3 regions of the Nitratidesulfovibrio vulgaris str. Hildenborough genome follow, and region 1 is predicted to be linked to each of the others. Evidence: predicted binding sites of a transcription regulator. Region 1 holds the regulator's gene; each other region holds the start of a gene.

Region 1 (4,213 bases):
ACTTCGCGCGGAAACGCCACGCGTCTTTCATGGAATCTTGCCACGAATGTCATAGAGGGTGAGGACGGGGTTGTTGTGCACTGGTCCCGTGCCGATGCCGCTGCACCGAATGCCTCCGGTACCTCCGGGAACCCAGACCGGGCCACTCATGCCCCGGCAGAGACCGCCCCCGCTGCACGATAGGAGATTCATATGGCCAGTAGGCTTGTTCCCTTTCTTCTCTCCCTGACCATGGCTGCTGCCGTGGCGTTTCCTGTGCCGACCGCCTGCGCGCAGCCCAAGGCGACCGCGAATCCCGCCCAGAAATCTGTACCGACCACTGTCACCGCGCAGCGCATGCAGTATGATGCGAACAAGCAGAGTGTCGTGTTCGAGGGCGATGTATACGTCAAGCGTCCCGACTTCGAACTGTGGTCGGTGAAGCTGACGCTGCACCTTGGCAAGTCCAAGGAAGGCAAGAGCGGTGGAGACGTGCCGGGTGGCATGGATGCCGGTGAGATTGAACGTATCGTCGCCGAGAAGAATGTACGGATGGTGCGCGAAGGGCGTAACGGTACATGTCAGAAGGCCACCTATACCACCAATGACGGGCTCATGATCATGGAAGGCTCGCCTGTCCTCTTCGACAAGGAGAACGTGGTGAAGGGCGAGGTCATCTATTTCTACACTCGCGAGAATCGAAGCGAAGTGCATGGTGGCACCTCGCGCCCTGTAGAGGCCGTGTTCACCTCTTCGTCTTCCGCGTCGCTGCCCGGAGCGGAAAAGGCAAAGGAGTCTGAATGATGGCCGTATTGCAAGGCGAAGATCTGCGTAAGCGGTTCGGGCAGCGCGAGGTCGTGCGGGGTGTCTCCGTCTCGGTACAGCAGGGCGAGATCGTCGGGTTGCTCGGGCCCAACGGCGCGGGCAAGACCACGACGTTCTACATGCTCACAGGCATCATCAAACCCACGGCTGGCATCGTCCGACTGGACGGACAGGACATCGCCGACTGGCCTTTGCATGAGCGCGCTCGCGTGGGGTTGAGCTATCTGCCTCAGGAGAGCTCCGTATTCAAGAGGCTCACCGTTCGTGAAAACCTTGAGATCATCCTCGAGCATACCGGGCTTCCGGCTGCCAGACAGAAGGAGCGTGCCGAGGCGCTGATGGCGGACTTCGGTATCGCGCATCTTGCCAGTTCGCGTGCCATGCACCTTTCGGGCGGTGAGCGGCGCAGACTCGAGATCGCGCGGTGCATGATCCGCGAACCCAAGTTCGTGCTGCTCGATGAACCATTCGCAGGCATCGACCCGCTTGCCGTGGGTGATATTCAGGGGCTTATCCGCAAGCTGCGTGATCGCGGGATAGGGGTGCTCATCTCCGACCATAACGTGCGGGAGACGCTCACCATCTGTGACCGGGCGTACCTGGTCCATCAGGGGCAGGTCATTCTGGACGGCACACCCGAGCATATCGTAGGTGACGAACAGGCCCGTCTTGTCTATCTTGGGGCGGACTTCTGCCTCTAGTCGGCATCAAGCTTGCATCCTGCCTCGCGCTGTGTCATGATACTACGTAACGCACTGTTGCACGGTACTTTTCTTCTTTTGCTAACAGAAGGTGGATATCGCGCATCTGGTGCTTAACATGACGGCGAGAGGTTCCTTGTTCAATGGCACTCGAACTTAGACAGCAACTCAAGCTGAGTCAGCAGCTTGTCATGACGCCACAACTGCAGCAGGCCATACGCCTTTTGCAATTGTCACGTCTTGAGCTTGTCGAGACCGTTCAGCAAGAGCTTCTTGAGAATCCGTTCCTTGAAGAAGGAATGGATGAAGGCGCTGCATCTTCTGCCTCAGAAGCCTCCTCGCGTAAAGACGAATCTGCGCCGGAGGCGTATGACAGGGAATTGTCGCGTAATGCCGACTGGGAAGACTATCTTGGCGAATTCGCCAGCTCTTCGCGGCAGGCGCAGGTACGCGAAACTGAACTCCCCGAGGAGATGACCGCGTTCGAGGCGCGCTATTCTGCCCGCCCATCGCTTGAAGGGCATCTCATGTGGCAGTTGCGTCTTTCGCGTCTTACAGAAGACCAGAAGGGCATCGGTGAAACCATCATCGGCAATATCGGCTCTTCGGGATATCTTCAGGCCTCTGTCGAAGACATTGCAGAGATGTGTGGTGCCGATGCTTCCGAAGTCATTCCGGTATTGCACGCCGTCCAGCGTTTCGACCCGGTAGGTGTTGCCTCGCGGACTCCGCAGGAATGTCTGCTGATTCAGATCGAAATGCTTGGCTACGACCGCGACCGTGTTCTCGTCGAACTCGTTCGCGACCACCTCGAAGACCTTGAAACCCGCCGTTACAAGCCGCTGCTGCGCAAGTTCAAACTCGACATGGATGATCTCAAGGAATACCTTGATATCATACAGTCTCTCGACCCCATGCCAGGTTCGAGCTTCGGGGGCAGCGACCCCATGTTCGTAAGCCCCGACGTGTTCGTGTACAAATACGACGATGAATTCGTCATCGTGCTTAACGACGACGGGCTGCCCCATCTGCAACTCAGTTCGCTGTACGACCAGAGTCTTGCCGGTGTGACGGGCAAGGACAAGGACTTCGTGCAAGAGAAGGTGCGTTCCGCGTCGTGGCTCATCAAGAGCCTCTATCAACGGCAACGCACCCTGTACAAGGTCGTTGAAAGTATTATCAAGTACCAGAGGGGGTTCTTCGAGGATGGCGTGACCCGTTTACGGCCACTCATCCTCAAGGACATCGCCGACGACATCAGTATGCACGAGTCGACCGTGAGTCGCATCACGACGAACAAGTTCGTCGCCACGCCTCACGGTGTGTTCGAGCTCAAGTTCTTCTTCAACAGTGCGCTCGAACTTGATGATGGCAGCCAGGTCGGTTCAGAGAGTGTCAAGGCTCTGATCAAGAAACTCATCGGCGAGGAGAATCCCAAGGAACCTCTGAGCGATGAGCGAATCGGCGAGATACTGAAGGAACAGCTTCAGGTTAATATTGCCCGGCGTACGGTTGCGAAGTATCGTACAGCCATGAATATCCCCTCTTCGTCCAAGCGTAAGGAAGTTTTCTGACGTAGCACGAAGAGGCCCGGCCGCAAGGCACGTGTTCCATCGAACCCAGGAGGAGCTTATGAACATCGCATTCACGTTCAAGAACTTCGAGCCCTCGGAACACCTCAAGAAGTACGCCCGTCGTCGCTTCGAAAAGCTCGCCCGGTTCGTCGGCAAGTCTGCCAACCTCGAGTTGCAGGTGGCCCTTTCTCTGGACAAGTTCCGTCAGAAGGCCGAAGTCCAGCTTGTGGGCGACAGCATCAACATCGCCGCCGTCGAGCAGTCCGAAGACATGTACGCGACCATCGACCTCGTACTCGACAAGCTCGAAGCACAACTCAAGAAGCATGTCTCCCGCGTCAAGGAAAGACGGCGCTCTGCCCGGACGAATGCCAATATCGACGTGTTCACCTATCATACTGAAGGTGAGGGTGAAGACAGGGCCATCGTGGGTACCGACCAGTTCGTGCCCAAGCCTCTGCACGTTGACGAGGCTGCCATGCAGCTTGATGCGCTCGATTACGAGTTCCTCGTCTTCCTGAATGCCGAATCGGAACGGATCAACGTGATCTACCGCCGCAGGAACGGCGACTTCGGGCTCATCGACCCCGTCGTCTAGAGTGTCGTGATGCGGCTTGACGAGTATCTTAGCAAAGACCTCATAATTCACGAGATCTCCGCCAGCACCAAGGAAGAGGTGCTGGCGGAACTTGTGAATGCCGTTTGCCGGGCTCACCCTGAGGTAGACGGGCGTGCAGCGCTGAAAGTGCTGCACGAGCGCGAGCAACTCGGTACGACTGGCATCGGCGACGGCATCGCCATCCCCCACGGCAAACTGTCCGACCTCGGGCGCATCGTTCTGAGTGTCGGTCGTAGCAGTGCCGGATTCGGCTTCGACTCGCTTGACGGCAAGCCCGTGCACATCGTGTTTCTGGTGCTTGCCCCGGAACATGTGGCGGGCATGCATCTGCGCGTTCTGGCGCACATATCGCGGTTGCTGAAAGACGTCGCATTCAGAAGGGCATTGATAGAAGCCCCTGATGCGAATGCAATGTGGGAACTTCTTTCAAAGGCTTGAGGCAGCCCATGTCGAGCCCCGCGCGTTCTGCCGATGACGGCTTCGAAGCCGGATTCCCCGTCCTCATCGTCTCCGGA
Region 2 (4,213 bases), 1.5 Mb from region 1:
AGAAAGGCCCCTTTGCGTTCTCCCTTCGCTTCAGAGAACGCACCCTTCACGTGACCGAACAAGGCGTCGAGCAACAGGTTCTCATCAAGCGCCCCGCAGTTGATGCTGACGAAAGGCCCCTTCGCCCTGCTGCTGTTGGCATGAATCGCCTCTGCCGTGAGCTCTTTACCGGTACCGGTCTCGCCGATGATGAGCACGTCGGCGGCGATGGATGCGGCCTTGCGTATGAGGGCACGCAGCGACTTCACGGCAGGGCTGACCCCCACGATGCCCGGCATCTTCTCGCTGTCGGGGTCGGGCATGTCGGAGGCGCTCACGGCAAGCTCAGTATCAAAACAGACCTTTTGCCTCTTGCGCGCAGCGAGCGATCGCGCATCATGCAACGACGACGCCTGCACCACTTCACGCAATCGCGCAAGGATCATGTTCACCCCCTTGCGCAACAAATGCGCTTCCCGTGGAAGTAGCGCATCTTGCATGGGTGACATGTCATCCTCAGCGGCCTTGTTCTCGATGGCGTTGGCAAGCTGGATAAGCGGGCGCGCAATGCGCACCCCCATGGACACCATCACGATGGTGATGACGAACACCCCAAGCCCGAGGGCAACGGAAAGCGCACCCGCCAACTTGTAGGACGAGGCCATGACCATGAAGCTGGTGTCGATGAACCCCAGCCCGGCATACACGGAGGGCAGCTGCCCCGGCCCGCCCCGGAAGACGATGGGGACATAACTCACGAAGCTGGAACGGTTGAGGGACGCGGCGTCGGCGAAGCGCGAACCCAGCGTGCTCAAGCCAGCCCGTCCCGCCTGCACCTCCGACACCATGGCCCAGTAGTTCTCATTCTCCGGCCCGGGCCTGAAGGCGATGTCCAGCCCTGTCCTGCCAAGGTCGCCCTGCAATCCGGACCGCACAACGTCATTGGAGAGGTCGGCATCGGGCAGGTCGGGCGATTCCGACTGGAAGAGTATCCACCCCGCGGGGTCGAACATGAAACTGCGATACCGCTCGCTCTCCTGCGGATAGATGTGCAGAGGGGAACGCTGCGAGGCGTAGAGTGACAGCACGTTGCGCAAGGCCACCACGTCCAGCGACAGCAGCAGCATGCCGCGCATGGTGCCGTCCTCTGCAAAGACAGGCGTCGAAAGGCGAATGACATGAAGAGGCAGAGTCTGCACGCCACCGGGCACCGGCACACTGGGATAGATGACCTCCAGCGGCTGCGAAAGATACACCTGCCCCGGCTGCGGGTCGGTGGGCGCACTCTGCCGCGTGAAGGGGCCGAAGCGTGTGGCGAGGGCCGTATCGGGAGGTATGGATACCACCCCACGCCCTGTGTTGAGCAGCACGAAGGCATCGTCTTTGCCCCCGTTTCCCTGGAAGGCTATCTCGCGGTAGCGCAGCCCTTCGGCCTCCGTGCGTCCTTGCAGGTAGCGGGCAAGTCTTTTCGGGTCGAGGATGCCGTCGGCCATGAACAGCAGTTCGTTGCGGGCCGTCTCCAGTCGGGATGCTATCTCGTGGGCCTGTGCCTTGGCACGGGTGAGAGAATTCCGCGAATATGCTGTCGTCAGATAGTGCGCGCCCACCTTGTAGGTGACGAAGGCGAAACACGCCAGCACCGCCGCCAGAAGCGGCACTCCGACAAGGAGCATCCGTTTGGGGATGCTCCACTCCCTGGCGGAGCGGTCGGTTCTGAAGACGCTGCCGATGATGGGCGGCCGGTAGAAGCGCATATCCCCCCCATAAAGAGGTTTTCGCAGACGGAACGAATCGCGCAGAGGTGTTGTTTCTGCGTAACTCCTTTCGGAGCATCGCGCAACACTTCTTACAAGCTTCCTTCGATTTCAGCATGTTGCCATCACGAAAATCAGCTTTGGCACGGCCATTGCTCAAGCAAAGGCAACAGACGCGACGCGTCTTACGCTTTTCGGGAACACTCCGCCCCGGGCAAGAGGGCGGAACGCGGAAGAGGCAGGGTGGCACCCGGCCGCAGAGGGTCGCCCCGGCAGGGCCGGGAGTTTGCCACCGAACGCAACATGCAAGGAGGAAGACATGAAGGCCAGACTCAACAAGCTTTGGTGGTCGCTGATGCTGATGCTCATCGCACTGCCCGGCACGGCGCTCGCCGCTGGTGGCGGCGGTGCCCCCGTCGTCATCGTAGCCGACACGCGCAAACTCGACGGCGTCCTCGCCTGGTGGGCGAACCTCTACAATGAGAGCCATCTCCAGTTCACGGTGCTCACCATCATCCTGATTCCCCTCGTGGGCGTGATCTTCGGCGTCATCGCCGACATCATCATGAACCACATCGGCATCGACCTGAAGTCGCGCGATCTCGCGGAACACTAGGAAAGGACGACGGAGGACACCATGGAATGGTTGTATATCCTGATGCCCATCGCGGGCGTTAAGATCTTCTGGCCCGGCCTCATCATCCTGGGCGTGGGCGTTGGCATCATCGGCGGCTTCTTCGGCATGGGCGGCGCCTGGATGGTCACCCCCGGCCTCAACATCCTCGGCTTCCCCATGGCATTCGCCATCGGCACCGACATCGCGCACATGGCGGGCAAGTCGCTCATCTCCACCATGCGCCACGGCAAGTTCGGCAACGTCGACTACAAACTCGGCATGATCATGCTGGTGGGTACGGTCGTCGGTTTCGAAGCCGGTGCACAGATGGTCATGTGGCTCGAACGGCTAGGCAGCGTCGAGAAGGTCGTTCGCTGGATCTACATCGTGCTGCTCGCGCTCATCGCGTGGATGGTCTTCCACGACGTGGCCAAGCGTCGCCAGAAGGAACGTGAAGCCGCGGCCAAGGGTGTGAAGCTCGAAGCTGGCGCCACGGGCGTCGAATGGCACAAGGCCCTGCACAAGATCAAGATCCCCCCGATGGTGCACCTCAAGGAAGCCGGCATCTACTGCTCCGCATGGCTGCCCATCTTCGTGAGTTTCCTCACCGGCTGGCTCGCAGGCATCCTCGGCATCGGCGGCGGTCTCATCCGCATGCCCGCCCTCATCTACCTCATCGGCTGCCCGACCCACGTGGCCGTCGGTACCGACCTCTTCGAAGTCATGATCTCCGGCCTCTACGGTGCAGCGACCTACACATACAAGGGTCGTACCGAACTCGTAGCCGCCATCATCATGCTCGTCGGTGCCGCCATGGGTGCGCAGGTGGGCGCTGTCGCCACCAAGTACATCAAGGGTTACGGCATCCGCATCGCCTTCGGCCTCGCCGTCGTCGGCTGCGCCATCTCCATCCTGATGAAGCTCGTCCAGCCCTGGGTGCCCCAGTACAAGGCCTTCCTCGACGCCGGTGCCACCGTACTCGTCCTTGGCCTCGTGACCTGCATGTCGCTGTACATCTTCGTCCGCATGGTTCAGGGCGTTCAGATGGAACTGGCCCGCAAGCGCGCCAACTAGCGGCCCACGAAAGGAGACTATGATGAACATCAAGCGCATACTGCTCACGCTGATGGTAATGGCCCTTCCTCTCGGCCTTGTGGGCTGCGGCGAATACGGCAAGGTCGACCAGGGACGCGTCATCGCCTTCGACAAGCAGGCCAAGACCGTCACCCTGATTCAGGACAAGCTGGCAGAGCCCATGAACCCCGACTACTCGACCCTGCCGCCCCACACCTACAAACTGCCGGCCGACCCGGCGGAGATGGGGCCTGAACCCAAAGCCGGCCTGCGCATGAAGCTCGACACGAAGGCCAACATCGTGAAGATCTTCAACCCCAAGACCCAGGCGTTCGAAGACATCACCATCACCGTGATCGACCTTCAGCAGAACATCGACAGGCAGCACCCGCTGGTGTTCGACAAGGCCACCGATACGGCGAAGAAGTTCCCCATGGTCGATCGCGACAAGAAGACCATCACCATCTACTCCGGTCGCCAGAAGATGCTCTGCACCTTCTCGGTACCCGACGAGTACTTCTCGATGCCCGATCATACATGGGAAGCCGGTGACGAAGTGCGCGTATACTACAAGACCGAAGGTGTATCGCTCCGCTTCATGAACATCAGCAAGACCGACATCTTCAAGAAGTAGTCTGCAAAGACACCCCCCCCTACGCAAGGCGGGGCCGGATGGCCGGCCCCGCCGCCCACAGGGAGAATAGACATGAGTGACTACAGACACGAACTTGCCCGCAGGGGCCTCGTACTTACAGTGAACCTTCTCGTGGTGGCCTGCGTGTTCCTCGCC
Region 3 (4,213 bases), 650 kb from region 1:
CACGCAGTTGAACTGGATGTGCGAACCGCCGAAGTCGCAGTAGGTCTTGATCAGCGACACGAGGGTACGGGCACCGGCAGGCCCTTCGATCACCGAGGGGTTGAACTTCACGTTGAAGTGGTTGGCCCCGTAGCGCACGGTGTCGATGGCTTCGGCACCGGACTTGATGAGGGCGGTGATGCCTTCATGGTCGGTACCGGGCATGGCGGAGACGCTACCGTCGGTGAGTGCCACGCCAGCCTTGCGGCCGTTGGGCAGTGCGCCCATGAGCGAACCGAAGTAGTTGTGGTACGACAGCGAGTAGGCGTCCAGCGGGGTGCGGTAGCCGAAGCAGTCCGGGCCCTGCGCACTGTGGATGGCGTCCACGTCGCGGTAGAAGCGCTGCACGAAGTGCTCCACTTCGGGGTAGTCGTTACCGTGCTTGGGCGCCTCGAAGCACATCTTGCGGATGTCTTCGTAGCCTTCGAAGTTGGCCTTCAGGGCTTCAAGCAGCTTCTCCATGGTCACCTGCTTCGTTTCGAAGACAAGGTACCTGATGGCCAGCAGCGAGTTGGCGGCGTCGATGCCTGCGGTCATGATGGGGTTGACCTGCGGGTAGCGCGTACCACCGGCCTCTTCGCACATGCCCTTGTCGATGCAGCCGTCGTACATGGCCGAACGGAAGACGCTGGGCACAACCTGAAGCCGGGCCATCTGGCTGAGGTCGGAGTGCTTGCGCGAGATGTTGAAGAGATGGTCGAGTTGCTTCTTGGTGGCTTCGTACACTTCCTCGAAGGTGGTGAAGGTGGTCGGGTCGCCGGACTCGACGCCCACCTGCTTCTTGGTCACAGGGCACTTGCCGTTGTTGAGCATGAGCTCGACGACCTTGGCGAGGCAGGGCTGGTCTTCCTGCGTGATGAAGCTGCCCTTGCCGCAGATGCCGGTGGACACGCACCCGTAGTTGCCGCAGTTGCGGGCGTCTTCGAGGGTGATGCCGCCTTCGTACTGCGCGAAACGGGCGAGGTTGCGCTGGATGACCACGTTGTTGTTGAGGATCTGGGGCTGGCCGGAGCCGCCGCGGATGCACTCCACAACCTTCTTCATGTACGAGTCCTTCAGCTTCGGATGGTAGAGCAGGGTCAGCGTGGGCTGGATGTTCTTCATCTGAATCTGGGTGTCGAGCAGCACCTCTTCGAGTTCGGTGCTTGCGTCGTCACCGTTGGCGTCGACACCGCCGATGGTGATGGACTGACCGGTGTGACCGGACAGGGTCATGGCGTAGGAGGCCCCCTGGTACTCGCCCAGTTCGAGGTGCTTGATCCACTGGAACTTCAGCAGGGTGAGCACCTGTTCGCGGGTGAGGTTCCCCTCTTCGATGTCCTTCTTGTAGAAGGGGTACATGTACTGGCCGTAACGACCGGGCGAGGTGGCGCAGGCCATCTGCTCGGTCTCGATGGCGAGGTGGATGAACCAGAAGGACTGGATGGCTTCGCGGAAGTTGCGGGCCGGGTATTCAGGCACGCGGCGGCATATCTCGGCGATCTCGAGCAGTTCTGCCTTGGCCTTGGGATCGCTCTCTTCGGCGGCGGTCTTCTCGGCGAGTTCGGCGTAGCGATGCGAATGGGCGATGACAGCCTCGAACGTCACCAGCATGGCGCGGTAGAGGTCATGCTTCTCCTTGTTCGCAAGGGTGGTGGGGCAGGCTTCGAAACGTGCGCGCACGTCGTCGGCGAGCCAGCGCAGGCCCTTGTTGAGCACCAGCGGATAGTCGGCGATGCCCGAGCCGCTGGCGACGCTGACGTTCTCGTAGTACATGCCCGCCTTGGCGAAGGGCGCGGGGTTGATGCCGTACTTCTCCTTGAACATCTTGTTGTTCAGGTCGATGCAGGTGCGGCCCTTCCACAGCTTGTAGGTCTTCTCGAGAAGCTCTTGCGTCTCCTGCGGGATCTTCATCTCGCCAAGAGAGGCCATCTTGGCCATCTGCATCTCTTCCTTGATCCACGAGACGTTCCATTCGGGGTAGGCGTACACGCCAGCGCGCACACCGGTGAGGGTGCCCACGATGGGGTTGCCGTCGAGGAATATCTTCTTGCGGAGGAGCACCCGCTCAAGCAGCTTGGCGCGGATGTAGACGACGGGCTCGCCCTGGAATTCGTCGTAGACGTCGAGAAGGCACTGCAGACGTTCGGGGTCCATCACCTGCGGCGCGGCAAGAAGAAAGTCCTTGAGTTCCTTGACGCGCGATTCGGCGGTATCCCAGTTGATGCCGTAGCCCTTGTTTGCAGGGGTCTGGCCTTCGGTGTTCGATGCGGAAGAAAGAGCAGCCATTTCAATCTCCTGTGTTGTGAACGTCGTTGTTGCCACTACGTTTCATTTCGTCGGGTCACGTTGCGCCATGTGCCGCCCCGTGCATGAGGGCTTCGGCATCCGGCATCATGTCCATGCCTCCCGGCATGGAGTCCGGTCAGCATCGCGGGATGGGTAGCGGCGTCACGCCTTTCATCGTGTGCGTCCGTGCCCGCCCTCTCTGCTTGCCCTTTTCTGCACAAGCCATGCCACGGCCCTTTCACAGCCGCCCGACGTTGCCAACACTACGGAATGCCCTTCCCTTCTCGCCTTTTTTCACAATCTCCGCCGACCATTTTTTATCGATTGAGAAAAAAACTTTCTTTTCACAAAGAAATCTTCTAGGTTCCCTTCCCGACCACACCATGAGCCTTCCGTGCGAGGACCCCCCATGATGCCCCTAGACAGCAGCACTTTCGCCGACGTAAGCCGCGCAGCCGTTCTCACGCCGGCCATGCAGACCATATGGGAAAGTATGGGGGTGGGGGTCGCCGTGGTGGACGGAGAGGGCATATGCCGCTTCATGAACACCATCCAGCGGCGTGTGGACGGTTTCAGCCGCATTTCCGTGGTCGGGCGGCACATCACGAGTCTCTATGTACCGCACGAACTCGAATGCATCCCCACCATCGAGTGTCTCCGCAAGGGCGAACCCATCCTGAAGAAGGCGTACTGGTACAAGACCACCAACAACTACCTTGCCAGCACAGTCACGGACTTCATCCCCCTCTATGACGCGGGACGTAAGGACGGGGTCATAGCCTTCACCATCTGGACGGGAACGACAGCCTTCGCCGAAGGGCGCAAACGCCAGCCCCGCCCGCCGCAGCCCAAAGGGGCGGCCTATGACTTCTATACGTTCGACAGCATCGTGGGACAGGACGCCAACCTGCGCGAGGTCATCGCCGAAGCGCGTACGGCAGCCGCAACCTCTTCGCCGGTGATGATCTGGGGGGAAAGCGGCACGGGCAAGGAGGTGTTCGCGCAAGCGATCCACTCCGAGAGCGACCGCAGACAGCGACCGTTCATCCCCGTGAACTGCGCCGCCATTCCCGAGAACCTGCTCGAAGGCATCCTCTTCGGCACGGTCAAGGGCGCGTACACGGACGCCGCCGACAAGCCCGGGCTCTTCGAAGAGGCCGATGGCGGCACCCTGCTCTTCGACGAGCTGAACTCCATGCCGCTGGGTTTGCAGGCCAAGCTGCTGCGCGTATTGCAGGAGAAACGCGTGCGCCGCCTCGGTTCGCATACGGAAGTCCCGGTAGACGTGCGCATCATGAGCATCCTCAACGAAGAACCGTTGCAGGCCGTGGAACATGGCGTCCTGCGGCGCGACCTCTTCTACCGTCTCGCCGTGGTGGGCATCTCCGTGCCGCCCCTGCGCGAACGCAGGAACGACATCCCGCTTCTCGCCCGCATGTTCATCGACCGTTCAGAATTGGCGACGCGCCCCGGTGGGCCGGGGACAGTCGGCGTCAACGACGATGTACTGCACATGTTCATGCACTACGACTGGCCGGGCAACATCCGCGAACTCCTGCATGTCGTGGAGGGCAGCCTCGCGCTTCTGGGTGATGGCCCGGAGATATGCCCCGCATGTCTGCCGCGGCACTTCCGGGAGGCATGCCATGCGACGGGGAGCACTCCCGCAACGGTTTCGGACATCGTGACGCAGGCCCCCACCCTCCCCGCCCCCGCGGCCGCTGCCGGCGAGACCGGCGATGCGGGCCTCTACTACGACTACCGGAACATCCGCAAAAGCCACGTCGTCCCGCTCAAGGGATGCCTGCAGAAATACGAGACCCAGTGCATCTCCAACGTGTTGCGGGTCACGGGGGGGAATGTGGCGAAGGCCGCCCGCATCATGCAGGTCACTGGGGCGGGACTG

The links. The regulator sigma-54, encoded in region 1, starts transcription at its own class of promoters, with help from an activator protein. The targets are predictions, from matches to a motif close to CTGGCACGGNNNNTGCTT.
Region 2: a site for sigma-54 is predicted at 1,874-1,891, ahead of DVU_RS00730 (DVU0150 family protein). Genes of this name have one in related genera too.
Region 3: a site for sigma-54 is predicted at 2,521-2,538, ahead of DVU_RS10685 (glycyl radical protein). Genes of this name have one in related genera too.

What each region holds. Positions count from the first base shown of each region.
Region 1 is NC_002937.3:1,710,805-1,715,017, forward strand. It holds gene lptC (LPS export ABC transporter periplasmic protein LptC) at 1-183, shown strand, start outside; gene DVU_RS07710 (LptA/OstA family protein) at 193-783, shown strand; gene lptB (LPS export ABC transporter ATP-binding protein) at 780-1,505, shown strand; gene rpoN (RNA polymerase factor sigma-54) at 1,649-3,079, shown strand; gene hpf (ribosome hibernation-promoting factor, HPF/YfiA family) at 3,138-3,677, shown strand; gene DVU_RS07730 (PTS sugar transporter subunit IIA) at 3,687-4,136, shown strand; gene rapZ (RNase adapter RapZ) at 4,145-4,213, shown strand, end outside.
Region 2 is NC_002937.3:181,563-185,775, reverse strand. It holds gene DVU_RS00735 (sigma 54-interacting transcriptional regulator) at 1-1,733, opposite strand, end outside; gene DVU_RS00730 (DVU0150 family protein) at 2,053-2,349, shown strand; gene DVU_RS00725 (sulfite exporter TauE/SafE family protein) at 2,371-3,423, shown strand; gene DVU_RS00720 (DUF4881 domain-containing protein) at 3,446-4,057, shown strand; gene DVU_RS00715 (lipoprotein) at 4,130-4,213, shown strand, end outside.
Region 3 is NC_002937.3:2,361,191-2,365,403, forward strand. It holds gene DVU_RS10685 (glycyl radical protein) at 1-2,307, opposite strand, end outside; gene DVU_RS10690 (sigma-54 interaction domain-containing protein) at 2,717-4,213, shown strand, end outside.